DNA from 3 places in the Mucilaginibacter metallidurans genome. Region 1 is predicted to be linked to each of the others. Evidence: riboswitches for the same ligand, from Rfam matches in the RefSeq annotation. Region 1 holds a riboswitch; each other region holds the start of a gene.

Region 1 (4,728 bases):
ATCTGCCGGTAAAGTCGATGACCAATCATTACGGGTTGTAAAATTGATGAAAGCGTAATTTCTGAAACCAAGCTGGGCCGAGCCAAAATAACTATAGGTTTTTAATTTATAATACTCGTTGGTGGAAACCAACGGATCGCGTGAATTGCTCAAGGTATATAAACCTGCAACTGCAAGTTTGGGTGCCAGTTGGTCATTACGTTCATTTGTTCTGACGGATATGTTACCGCCACCAAATACATCAAGCGAGAAATCGTTATTCAGCTTTTTAGTGTATTGTAACCTGGCTTCGGTGTTGTTTTCATTTACACTATAAGCATCCTCTTCGTATGAGCCAAACGGCGTTCCGTTGGTACCATACGCCACCCTAATTTTACGACGATCATTATAATAATCAGTCCCCGTGCGGAAGTTGGCCGATAGACCATCAATGATCTTATAATTCAATTCGATACTACCTATCAGGTGATTCTTATGCTGCCCAACCGTATTTTCATAAGCCAGCCAGTAAGGGTTGCTATAGTAACTATTATTCCAGTTAAAGGTATTGCCGTTAGCATCTTTGTAATTTTTAAGCCTGTTGATATCAACCTGACGACCAAACCAGGTAAACTGCAGCATGGTGCTGGTTGCACGTTTTCCATATGCGCCAGGAAGGTTATCAGCGTCATCCTTACTGTAATCAATAATAGTATTTACTGTTAATTTATTATTGATACGGTAGCTTGAGTTTAAAGCAAAAGAGTTACGGCCTTGTGAGGTATTAGGCACAATGCCAGTTTGGTGCAGGTTGTTATAGGATAACCTAAAATCGCTTTTATCGCTGCTACTCGCTATCGCGATGCCATTATTGAGCGTTACACCGGTTTTAAAAAAATCTTTTACGTTATCAGGATGCGCCACGAAAGGTACGGCCTGGCCATTTGAATAAAACTGAGGGATCAATGAGCCATCCAATGCGGGGCCCCAGCTTTCGTCAACACCATCGTTAACGCCACCACCTTTACCATCTACATAGCTAAATTTGCCGTTTGACCCCTGACCATATTGATTCTGATAATTGGGCAGCACCTGTACATTTGAAAAACTTGTATTAGAATTTATGGTAACACCTAATCCTTTTGCGCCCTTGCCTGTTTTAGTACGAATAAGGATAACGCCAGCGGCGGCACGTGAGCCGTAAAGCGCTGCTGCATTCGGGCCTTTTAATACGCTTACAGATTCAATGTCTTCAGAATTCAGATCTGAAATGGCATTGGAGAAATCCCTTGAACCATTAGTGCCCAAAAATTGGCTGTTATCAACAATAACTCCGTCAACTACAAATAAAGGTTGATTTTCCCGTGAGATAGACGTTTCTCCACGGATAATGATACGGGATGAGCCCATATCGCCCTGGCTGTTGGTAACCTGCACACCGGCAATTTTACCCGCCAACGCGTTTACAAAGTTGGTTTCTTTAGCTTCAGAGATATCTTTCGATTTAAGCCCTTGTACCGCGTAACCCAGCGATTTTTTATCCTTTGAGATATTGAGGGCCGTTATAACAACCTCGTTCAGCGAATTTGGTGCTTCAACCAAGACTACGTTTAAGGTAGTTGTACCTTGCGTAACGGCGATTTCCTGGGTTGTAAAGCCAATGTAGCTAACCCTGATCACATCATTAACATTGGCGTTGATGATAAACTTACCATCGACATTGGTTTGTGCACCCGTGGTTTTACCTTTAACAGATACGCTAACGCCCGGCAACGGTAGGCCGTCCGACTTGGCGGTTACCACTCCGCTAATTTTAACGGATTGTCCTGCAACCGTCTGGACGAGAATAAAAGGCAATATAATTGCCAGTAATAGCTTGTAAATTTTTAACATGATAATTAATAATTGAGATTAATTTTTGATGCCCTTACCGGTACAAAAGACGTGGCTATCGCCTTAGCGGACATAATTTGCCCGGCTCATAAGCCTATCGTAACTGTAAAGAATTGATTAGGGGATGGTAATTATTAAGCTAAGACAAGCTGCAGCAAGCCCGCATTTAAATACCATACATGCTGTAAAGAATTAACAGCAACAACGCATGCTTTGCATACCTGAATAGATGGACTTGCAGGTTAACTGGCTTACCGAAACGAAAGCATTTTCGTGTAAGGGGGTAGTGTTTGTTTTCATAAAAACGGGTATTAAATAAGTGCAGATAGATTCTTTATTATTGATGACAGCAAACAGGGCTGCCTCCGTATTTTTAGTTGATAGATGCTGTTTTATTGTTGACTAAAGCGTCAACAGATTTTAGCATCGATGCAAATTCCTGTTTATCATATAAACGGGTAAGGTAAACTATCTTCCCGTCGCGGTCGATAACTACATTACGCGTGACACCGCTCTTTTTGTTGGCAAACCGTCCGAAGATATCGGCCCCCGGATCAAGCGCCAGCGGATAGCTGATGTTCATGGTTTGGTGAAAGCCTTGTACTTTTTCAAGCGGTTCATCGCGGTCAACACCTATCAAAACAAGGCCTTTATCTTTGTAAGCCTGCCAGATCTCTTTTTCCAGATGTGGCATTTCCTCACGACATACGCTGCACCAGCTTGCAGTAAACTGCAGGATAACTACTTTACCACGAAGTTGCTTTAACGATGTTTTGGTACCGTCGTTTAATACAAGTTCAAAATCTGTTGGGGCAACATCGCCTGTTTTTACGATATAACCGCAGTCAACATTAGGATCAGCAACATTTGTTGTTTGCGCAGCGGCAAGCAGCGTTGTTATAGAAAGCAGGCAGGTAATAAGTAAATGTTTAATATTCATTGCTACACACGTTAAAATTGTGATATCAACTCAATAATATTTTTTAGCAAGAAAAAGAAAGGAGAAAAAGAATTGTGCTTATAGCCCGAACTATGCAAGCCAATAGCTTATTACATTATCTTTTCCACCCCTATTTGGGCAGACAGGAATTAGCACCTTTATAACAGTGGGCTTACAGGTTGCTAAGACATCACAGGGCCTTTCCCTCAGTCTTTCTTGATAATAAAATATTCAAAGAAACGATTTGATGATGCAAATATATATAAATTCTACTAAAACCATAGACTTTATATAATTATTGCAATAAAATGAATTAACACCTCAAAATTCTGCAGGCTTATTTACAGAATTTGTTTACTGATTAGATTAGCTGAAACTTGTTGAAAGCATTTCCGTAAAAACAAAAGTCCCTAACGTTCGCTGCCGGGACTTTAACCTAAACTTATTTTGCGGATTATTAAACTACCTTATAATAAGGTAAAACAAGGCAATTAATTAGGTTTTTAATTATTTAGCACTTTTATTCACCTGTTAACTGGCAGCCCCGTTAAAAAGGGCTGCAAAGCTATTTTCGGCCGTTATTTTTTCAATCAAATTTTCCAGTGACCGGTAGATGTTCATATTCAAAAATGGGCCTGCGCTAATCCTTTTAATGCCCGCATTTTGCAACGCTGTAAAATCCAGAAGGCCGGGCATACACATTACGCTAACCGGGAGGCGCGATAAGGCCGTTATTTTTTCAATATCTGCTATTTGGGTAATGCACGGAAAAAACAAACTATGCACACCTGCATCCTGGTAAAGTTTAGTACGGGTCAAAGCGTCTTCCAGTGCGTTAGGTAAACCAAGCAGAAAGGAATCGGTCCTTACATTTATAAATACCTCTACCCCTGTGGCGCTTAACAATGAAGTTATCTGTTTAAGTTTTGTGGCAAAGCCTAAGGCATCAACAATACTTCGCTGGCCATTCACCACTATCGAATCCTCTATATTGATACCCACAACACCGATATTATATAGTTTGGTGATGTTACTGCAGATAGCCTCCGGTGTTTCGCCATAACCACCTTCAAGGTCGACTGTTAGCATGGCTGATGTTGTTGCAGCTATGCGTTTAACAACAAAAAGGTAATCCTCAAAACTCATCTCTTCGCCATCTGCAAAGCCTAATGAGCTGGCAACAGCGGCGCTTGATGTGCCGATTGCTTTAAAATTTAATTTATCATAAACCTGTGCGCTTTGTGCATTCCACACATTGCCAATTTGCAAAGGTTTGGTTTGATGATGCAGGGCTAAAAATTCTTTGAATCTATTTTTCATGTTCTTGTTTTTATTTTATGCTCAAAATTAGCTTGAGCATTTTTCTAAAAATTGTATAAAACGGAAGAGATTAGTGAAAGGTGAAAGGTGAAAGGTGAAAGGTGAAAGGTGAAAGGTGAAAGGTGAAAGGTGAAAGGTGAAACAAAAAATGGCCGGGTAAATCCGGCCATTTTTTGTTTCAGATAGAGAAAATCAGGCTACGAGATTAGCCTCAGCTCCGAATGCATGATCGATGACAATTTTCCAGTTGCCGTCGGATTGTTGTTTCATTAACTCTATCCCTTTTGCGGCAATCTGTGTTTTGCCATTGTCGGTAATGCTCCACTCCGATCGGCCGACCGCTACATCGCCTGATTGCAGACAGTAAACTGTTTTGATTTCCATTACTCCGGGCACAGCGCAGATGCTTTTAACAGCCTCTTCAAACTGGTCCCTGCCTGATACTTCTTTTCCCGGTTCCGGAAAAATAATACCGTTGGCATCATACACATTCATAACTACATTTACATCTTTGGTGTTAAAAGCGGCCGCAAGTACTGCGTGCACTTCCTGTGGTGTTTTTGCTGATTTCATTTTGTTGTTTTTTTTATATCAGC
Region 2 (4,728 bases), 1.8 Mb from region 1:
TTTATGGCCGGCGTTTTCAGCTGGATGTTTGTTGCGCTTGGCGTATCAGCAATAACAGTTTATCTGTTTTTAAATATGGGCCTGATCAGCCTGATCGTTGCACCAACAGGCGGTCTTACAGGTTTTGGCTATTTTGCGCTGTTTTCGCCACTGGCGTTTTCATTGGTAATGCAATTTGGCTATAACCGAATCTCTTATCCGGTATTGGTGCTGCTTTTCGTAGCTTATGCAACGCTTATTGGCATCAGCTTAAGTTTGATATTTCTGATCTACACATCTGCATCAATATTGGGTGTTTTCATTACCGCATCAGTAACTTTCGGTATTATGGGCATTGCAGGTTATACTACCCAGATGGATTTAACCAAGTTTGGTTCAATCATGTACATCCTGTTCATTGGGATTTTTGTAGCTTCATTAGCTAACTTCTTTATGCACAGCGAACAAATGAGTTACATCATCAGCTACGTAGGCATAGCTGTATTTACTGGTTTAACTGCCTACTATATGCAAATGTTAAAACGCATTGGAGCAGGCATTGAATACGGTGATGCAAGCTCGAAAAAACTGGCCCTGATGGGTGCGCTAACATTGTACATCACACTGATCAACCTGTTTTTTATGCTCCTCCGTTTATTCGGCAGAAGAAGATAATCTCATTAAGAAATTCAATCATAAAGCTGCCTCCGCAAAAGGCGGCTTTTTTTGTTTAACAATGTGGCTTAGCTATGATATTTAGCGTACGTTATACACTTGCAAATGATAACTTTATTGCGCAACTTTGCAGTGCTTATGGAGAAAGACGGAGGGATTAGACCCTGCGATGTCTTAGCAACCTGTGCTTCACAAGGTGCTACATTCTACCAGGCGGCAATTACGCGCCCGGACAGATAAGCGAAAGTCATAACAACACCCGACTTTTCGAGATAAGCTTTTTATTTATTGATGATTAGAGTGATTTTTTTGATTACACTGATTGATCTGGATATTGCCGTATAAACATTTCGCTAACCAAGCTAATCGCCGGTAAATCAGAAAAATCATTTAAATCAAACCAATCGGTGAAATCATCAATAAAAAATCGGTGAAATCAAAAAATGGACATTAGAAAAGAATTACAGAAACGCATCCTGGTGATTGACGGAGCAATGGGTACCATGATTCAAAGGTACCAGCTTACCGAGAAGGATTTTCGTGGCGAGCGTTTTCGCGATCATCATAGCGACCTGCAGGGCAATAACGACCTGCTCAATATCACGCGCCCTGATATTATCAAAGCCATCCATGCCGAATACCTGGATGCCGGTGCGGATATCATTGAAACTAACACTTTCAGCACACAGGTAATTTCCCTTGCCGATTATCACCTGGAAGAACTGGCCTATGAACTAAGCTACGAGGGTGCACGCATTGCCCGCGAAGTAGCCGACGAATATACCCGGCGCGCCCCCGAAAAGCCGCGCTTTGTTGCCGGTGCCATCGGCCCAACCAACCGTACTGCTTCCTTATCGCCAGACGTTAACGACCCCGGATATCGCGCCGTTACCTTTGATGATCTGGCCGAAGCCTATTACGACCAGGTTCGAGGCTTGGTTGATGGCGGCTCGCATTTATTATTGGTTGAAACTATCTTTGATACACTGAATGCAAAAGCAGCCCTCTTTGCCATAAAACGTTATGAGCTGGAATGTAAAGCTGCAGGTAAGGATTTTCCTGCTTTCAGGGATTCGGGCGGTATCATGATCTCAGGAACCATTACCGATGCTTCAGGCCGTACCCTTTCAGGGCAAACTGTCGAAGCTTTCTGGAACTCGATAAGCCATGCCAACCTGCTATCAGTAGGCCTAAACTGCGCTTTGGGTGCCCGGGAAATGCGCCCGCACCTTGCCGAGCTTTCTGAAAAAGCAGGTGTATTTATTTCGGCCTATCCAAACGCCGGCTTACCCAACGAGTTTGGTCAATACGATGAAACTCCGCATGAAACCGCTCACCAGGTTGACGATTTTATCAAAGCCGGCCTGGTTAATATAGTTGGTGGGTGCTGCGGTACCACGCCCGAGCATATTAAATGTATTGCCGATAAGGCTGCCAAATATCCGCCCCGTCCCATTCCGGAAATTGAGCCGGACATGCGCCTGAGCGGTTTGGAATCCGTTACCATAAAACCCGAAAGCATTTTTGTTAATGTGGGTGAGCGCACCAATATCACCGGTTCACCAAAGTTTTCTAAGTTGATCCTTGCCGAAGATTATGAGGCCGCTTTATCTGTTGCCTTGCAGCAAGTTGAAGGCGGCGCGCAGGTCATCGATATTAACATGGATGAGGGCATGATTGATTCGGAGGCTGTGATGGTAAAATTCCTGAACCTGGTTGCTTCTGAACCGGATATTGCCAAACTGCCTATTATGATCGACTCATCCAAATGGACGGTGATTGAGGCTGGTTTAAAATGCGTACAGGGAAAAGGTATCGTGAACTCTATCTCCCTTAAAGAGGGCGAAGAAAAATTTAAGGAACAGGCCCGGAAAATCTTAAGCTATGGTGCTGCCACCGTTGTAATGGCCTTTGACGAAACCGGTCAGGCCGATTCACTGGAGCGCCGGATCGAGATCTGTAAACGGTCATACGATATACTGGTGAACGAAGTAGGATTCCCGCCGCAGGATATTATTTTCGACCCAAACATCTTAACAGTTGCTACCGGCCTGGAAGAACATAATAATTACGCGGTTGATTTTATTGAAGCTACCCGCTGGATCAAGCAAAACCTGCCGCACGCTAAAGTGAGCGGTGGCGTAAGTAATATTTCGTTCTCATTCAGAGGTAATAATACCGTGCGCGAGGCCATGCACTCGGCATTCCTGTACCATGCCATTAAAGCGGGTATGGATATGGGTATTGTTAACGCCGGGATGCTGGAGGTTTACGAGGAGATCCCGAAAAACCTTTTGGAACTGGTAGAAGATGTACTCCTTAACCGCCGCCCGGACGCTACCGAGCGCCTGGTGGAATTTGCCGACACCATCAAAAGCAAAGGAAAAGAAGTTGTACGCGACGAAGAATGGCGCAAAGGCACCGTTCAGGAGCGCCTCTCCCACTCGCTGGTAAAAGGCATTGTTGAATACCTTGACGACGATGTGGAGGAAGCCCGCCAGGCCTACAGCAAACCACTTGAGGTTATTGAAGGTCCGTTGATGGACGGTATGAATATCGTAGGCGACTTGTTTGGTGCCGGTAAAATGTTTTTACCACAAGTGGTAAAATCGGCCCGTGTGATGAAAAAAGCCGTGGCCTGCCTGCTGCCTTTTATTGAGGAAGAAAAAAAGAACAACGTAAATGCCGATCAGCGCGCCAACGCCGGCAAGGTGTTAATGGCCACCGTAAAAGGCGATGTACATGATATCGGCAAAAATATAGTTGGCGTGGTGCTGGCTTGTAACAACTTTGAGGTGATTGACCTTGGGGTGATGGTGCCCGCGCAACGCATTATTGAAGAGGCTAAAAAGCAAAACGTTGATATCATTGGGCTCAGCGGTTTAATCACCCCATCACTTGATGAAATGGTGCATTTCGCTAAGGAAATGGAACGCGAAGGTTTTACCATTCCGCTAATTATTGGTGGCGCTACAACGTCGCGCATTCACGCAGCCGTAAAAGTGGCGCCGCAATACTCCGGGGCTGCCATTCACGTTTTGGATGCTTCGCGCAGCGTTACCGTTTGCAGCAATCTAATGAGCAAGGAGAACCGGGATGCCTATATCCAGGGCATTAAGGATGAATACGCCAAAGCCCGCGAGGCACATGCCAACAAAAAATCGGATAAGCGCTTTGTAACCATCGAAGAGGCACGTGCAGGTAAATTCCAGATTAGCCTTGATGGTGATGTGGTACCGAAACCCGCATTTACAGGCACCAAAGTATTTGAGAATTTCCCGCTGGAAGAGTTACTGCCTTATATCGACTGGACGCCATTTTTCCACACCTGGGAACTTCGCGGCAGCTATCCGAAGATCTTTGACGATAAGTTTGTAGGTGTTGAAGCCAAAAAACTATTTGATGATGCACAGGTATTGATGAAACGTATTGTTGACCAGAAACTGTTCACCGCGAAAGGTGTAATTGGCTTCTGGCCGGCCAATGCCGTAGGTGATGATATTGAATTATATACCGATGAAAGTCGCACAACAGTTTTAAATCGCATCCATACCTTACGCCAGCAGGCCGAAAAGGTGAAGAATGATCCGTATTATGCCTTGTCAGATTTTATCGCACCAAAAGAAAGCGGCGTACCTGATTATTTCGGCGGCTTTGCGGTAACAACCGGTTTAGGTTGTGATGAATTGGTTGCTGAGTTTGAGGCCGACCATGACGACTATAACAGCATTATGGCCAAAGCCCTTGCCGACCGCCTTGCCGAAGCCTTCGCCGAAAAAATGCACGAACTTGTACGTAAGGAATACTGGGGCTATGCCAAAGGCGAACAGCTAAGCAATGCCGACCTGATCAAGGAAGAGTACCAGGGCATCCGTCCGGCACCGGGTTATCCGGCCTGTCCGGACCATACCGAAAAAACTACTTTGTTTGAATTACTAAAAGCAGAAGACAACGCAAACATGCACCTAACCGAAAGCCTGGCCATGCTGCCGGCCGCTTCAGTAAGCGGTTTCTACTTCGCACATCCGCAGGCAAGATATTTTGGATTAGGGAAAATCAGTAAAGATCAGGTGG
Region 3 (4,728 bases), 1.7 Mb from region 1:
GTGTAACACCGGCAGCTAATTGCTCTTCATCAGATAATTGCTGATGCGTAGTTGCCGATGGCTGGATGATAAGTGTTTTTGCGTCGCCAACATTGGCCAAATGACTAACCAATTTCAGGTTGTTGATCAATCGGCTGGCCTGCTCTTTACTTCCCTTAATCTCGAATGACAATACGCCACCGAAACCATTCTTTAAATATTTTTTAGCCAGCTCATGATATGGCGATGATTCCAGTCCCGGGTAATTTACACTTGCCACCTGTGGGTGCTGCTCCAACCATTTAGCCAGTTGCAGGGCATTATCAACATGGCGCTGCACACGTAATGACAACGTTTCCAGTCCCTGGATATTCAACCATGAATTAAACGGAGCCTGCGACGGGCCGAAATCTCTCAAGCCTTCCACACGGGCACGGATAATAAACTGGATATTGCCAAACGGGCCGCCAATGCCGAATACGTCGTTAAATATCAGTCCGTGGTAACCCTCGGATGGTTCGGTAAATTGCGGAAATTTGCCGTTACCCCAATTGTAATTGCCTGCATCGATAATAACACCGCCAATACTGGTACCATGCCCGCCAATCCATTTGGTTGTTGACTCCACAACCACGTTAGCGCCATGTTCAATAGGACGGAAGAGGTAACCACCGGCACCAAAAGTATTATCAACAATTAATGGCAGGTCATGCCTTTTGGCAACTTCGCTCACCTTTTCAAAATCAGCAATGGTAAAGCCTGGGTTACCGATGGTTTCCAGGAATATAGCCTTTGTTTTGTCATCAATAAGAGCCTCAATATTGGCTGCTGTATCATCTTTGGCAAAGCGAACCTCGATCCCCAGCCGTTTAAATGCTACTTTAAACTGGTTATAGGTTCCGCCGTACAGAAATGGTGACGTAACAAAGTTATCGCCGGCCTGCAATATGTTATTTAATGCTATAAACTGCGCCGCCTGGCCAGAGGCTGTTGCCAGTGCTGCAACACCACCCTCTAATGCCGCAATGCGTTTTTCAAACACATCGGTAGTAGGGTTCATGATGCGGGTATAGATATTACCAAACTCCTTTAATGCAAATAAGTTTGCGCCATGCTCGGCACTGTTGAATACGTATGAAGTAGTTTGATAAATGGGCACAGCGCGTGAACCTGTTGTTGGATCAACTTCCTGGCCGGCATGCAATTGTAAGGTTTCGAATTTTAAGGCAGACATAGTTGTAATTTTTTAATGTGTTTAATTTAGATTTTGAATGTTTAGATGAATTTGGAAAGCCGGTTTAAAAACAACCGGTTTAAAAACACGCTTTTTTCAGAGAATGAAAAACAGGAGCTTGCTAAGCATCAACAGCAGCAACACATACAAATACAGCCAATAGGGGAGCTAATACGTTGTATGTTACCGTTTGCGGTGTAAAAAGTGTTGCGTTGCGTAAAATTAATTAAACTTTTCATGGTTATAAATTTATATTCCCCGGTGTTATTTGCCGGGACAGGAATTGGCACCTTCTTCAACATTGAAGGGTTGCCAGCGGGTCATTGAGCCTGATCTCTCGCCGCTTCTTTATAAATCAACACCCGAACTATGTGCGGAGGATTGATCGACGTTGGTATCACTACCAAATAATGTTACGAATATAAGGGGTTATTTGGGAATATGCCAAATTTTATTTTTAAATAGCGTCAGTTAAAAACGAGGGAAAACTTTTATACCTTAGTAAATATCTTTAATGCCTATTCCTTATGCAGAGAAATATGCTTCAAAAATTATTGGTAATTATTTTATTCTCGTCCTTTTTTTGTACGGAGGTCTTTGCTCAAATAAATAGTTCAATTCCCCCAAAAAAGGTAATTATAAATAATATCTGCTTGTGTCAAACTGCAATTGCTGATTTAAAAAAGTCAGATCCAGGCTTGAAAGACACGGTGCTTGAAGAAATGGATTTGAACGCAGTTTGTGTCGGAAATGATCCGAGATATATTGCGGACAGCGGATATTCAACGTCAAAATATCCCGGAATGATATTCCAGAAAGATCAAAAAACTGATCTTATCAGTAAAATCAGGCTAACCAAAACATTTGCCGGAAAATTACCCGATGGAAAAGAGATTGATCTTAGTAAGTTATTACTTAAGGATTTGTTCAACCTATATCCTGCATTTAAAGAGCAGTGGAATACACGGAGCTGCGATGATTATTGGAATTTCTCAAATGATATTATTTCTTTCTACGTTAGGATAGATTCAACAAAAAAAATTACATTCCCGATAGATGAAGCATATTACATGGATAAGCCTGTGGAAGCTGCTGATTTGATACTATCCTGCCATGGAGAAATAAATGAGGCTGAACATCAGTATGTAACAGGGGAAACGGAAAATAACGAACCTGTATATTTTATTGATAGTGTGCGTGTAACCGGGGCAGATTTAAATAAAATAAATACTAATGATGTCGCTACCGTATCCGTTTACAAGGATGCAAGCGCCATTATAAAATATGGCCGGGAAGCAAAGTATGGATTGATCTATATAGAAACCAAAAAATTTGACACTCATCGCTATCAAAATTATTTTAAATCAAAATCTGCTGACTACGCCAAGCTTATTTCCATGTCGGCAAACGCACCCAAAATTCAGTATATCCTTAATAAAAAGGTACTGACCAATAATTACGAAGGTAATTTAGCGGGAATAAATGATAAAATATTTAAGGGGCTCACAATAATAAATAAGAGTCAGCTTTTGAAACAATATGGGGTCACAAATAAAAATTACGGTGTAATAATTACTGCTGATATACCGGTCAATTCATTTAATAAAGACAAGGAAAAGGAAAAAAGCAAGCACTAAGCTAAAGCCTGCTCCATATCAGCTATTAAATCGTCAATATGCTCTAGCCCAACCGATACCCTAAGCAGGTTTCTTGGTGTTTTGGTATCGGGGCCTTCAACTGTAGCCCTGTGCTCTATCAGGCTTTCAACGCCGCCAAGACTGGTGGCTTTGATGAATAACTTCAGCTTATTGATGATGTTATGCGTATCGTTTTCGTCGCCTTTAACAATAAAGGATAACATGCCACCAAAAGCAAGCATCTGATCTTTAGCTATATCATGCTGTGGATGCGAAGGTAATCCTGGATACATTACCTGTTCAACATTAGGATGCTGTTCAAGATATTCGGCAAGTAATTGAGCGTTTTGTACATGGCCCTTTACGCGATATGGCAGGGTTTTGATGCTGCGTACCAGGTAATAACAATCCAGAGGCGAGGGGATAGCGCCGCCCATTTCCTGCACCTGGCGGATCTTTGTCCACCAATCATTTTTTTTAGCGGTGATTAAAACGCCGCCCATCAGGTCGCTGTGCCCGCCAAAATATTTTGTGGCCGAATGCATTACCATATCTACGCCTAACTCAAGCGGCCGCTGGCAAATAGGGGTGGCAAATGTATTATCGCACAAAACTTTAATGCCTTTTGCTTTGGCAATAGCAACCACCTTTTTAATATCGGTTATTTTAAGCAGGGGGTTTGAAGGTGTTTCAATCCAGATCAAACCTGTTTCGGGCTTGATGTGCTGTTGCAAAACCTCGGTATTATTTACATCGATAAAATCGAAAGTAAGGATCCCGGCAAAAAGGGTTTTAAGCTGATTACGTAAGCCATGATACATATCATCAGGAGCGATAATATGCGTACCCGGCTCCAATGATTGAAATACCGACATCCCGGCCGCATTACCTGATGAAAAGGAAGCTGCTTCAACACCTCCCTCTAACTTTGCCAGCACACGCTCCAGTGCATGACGATTGGGGTTCGCTGAGCGACTGTAAATATAACCTGCCGGAAAACCACCATCTTCACCACGCTCAAACGTGGTTGACATAATAATGGGTTGTATAACGGCCCTTGTTGCTTCATCAACATGGTTACCGGCGTGTATGGCTATAGTTTCAATTTTCATGGCATAATTTGTTATCGCCCAAAATAAACAAGAATATTTGTTATTAGCTGTAGCGTTTTTATATTTTTTGTCGAATAAGTTTAAAAGCCAAACCGCATGAAAAAGTGCCTTATCTTCCTGTTTGTTATTATTGGGCTATTTGCCTGTAAAAAAGATGCCAATGATACCGCTTATGACAAAAGCTATAAAGCATGGCAAAACTTTAAGGCCGAAAGCAAAAATTCATACACTTACACTGTTAACGCCGGTTCAGTTTTCGGTTATGGTTCTGAAACGGAGATTACTGTTCAAAATGGGGTTGTTACAGCGAGGGATTTTTTATCGTATGTTTTGGAATATAAAACTGCAAATATGCCTCCTGTTAAAACTATAAGAGACCAATGGCATGAGAATAAAGCATCGTTAGGTCAACATAGTTCGGGCGCAGCATTGATCACTCTTGATGAAGTATATAAAAAGGCAAAGAACGAATGGCTTGCGGTAGATAAGAAAACAAACACTATTTATTTTGAAACCAATAATGATGGCATGATATCAGGAGCCAGTTATGTACCTAATGGTTGCCAGGATGATTGCGTGATAGGCATCTCTATAAGCGAGATCAAGGCTCTGTAACTTTAATGTAATTTACCGTGAAATTTGGCCGATATGTGTCATAACGCATATTACTTTTGTGCTTTTTAGTACCTTTGGTTAAATTTTTAATTGATGCATAATTCAGATAATTTACAGTTTTTACTTAACGATCCGAATTTATCTGCTGATT

The links. Region 1 has a riboswitch for S-adenosylmethionine ahead of DIU38_RS17835 (TlpA disulfide reductase family protein). Riboswitches for the same ligand answer to the same signal wherever they lie in the genome.
Region 2: another riboswitch for S-adenosylmethionine. It lies ahead of metH (methionine synthase); the one in region 1 lies ahead of DIU38_RS17835 (TlpA disulfide reductase family protein).
Region 3: another riboswitch for S-adenosylmethionine. It lies ahead of DIU38_RS10655 (O-acetylhomoserine aminocarboxypropyltransferase/cysteine synthase family protein); the one in region 1 lies ahead of DIU38_RS17835 (TlpA disulfide reductase family protein).

What each region holds. Positions count from the first base shown of each region.
Region 1 is NZ_CP043449.1:4,164,416-4,169,143, forward strand. Features, by position in the region: gene DIU38_RS17830 (SusC/RagA family TonB-linked outer membrane protein) at 1-1,872, opposite strand, end outside; gene DIU38_RS17835 (TlpA disulfide reductase family protein) at 2,246-2,812, opposite strand; SAM riboswitch class I at 2,925-3,038, opposite strand; gene DIU38_RS17840 (isocitrate lyase/PEP mutase family protein) at 3,344-4,132, opposite strand; gene DIU38_RS17845 (YybH family protein) at 4,325-4,705, opposite strand.
Region 2 is NZ_CP043449.1:5,963,614-5,968,341, forward strand. Features, by position in the region: gene DIU38_RS25425 (Bax inhibitor-1/YccA family protein) at 1-654, shown strand, start outside; SAM riboswitch class I at 788-897, shown strand; gene metH (methionine synthase) at 1,098-4,728, shown strand, end outside.
Region 3 is NZ_CP043449.1:2,454,284-2,459,011, reverse strand. Features, by position in the region: gene DIU38_RS10655 (O-acetylhomoserine aminocarboxypropyltransferase/cysteine synthase family protein) at 1-1,213, opposite strand, end outside; SAM riboswitch class I at 1,460-1,570, opposite strand; gene DIU38_RS10650 (TonB-dependent receptor) at 1,741-2,850, shown strand; gene DIU38_RS10645 (trans-sulfuration enzyme family protein) at 2,847-3,962, opposite strand; gene DIU38_RS10640 (hypothetical protein) at 4,059-4,577, shown strand; gene mqnE (aminofutalosine synthase MqnE) at 4,671-4,728, shown strand, end outside.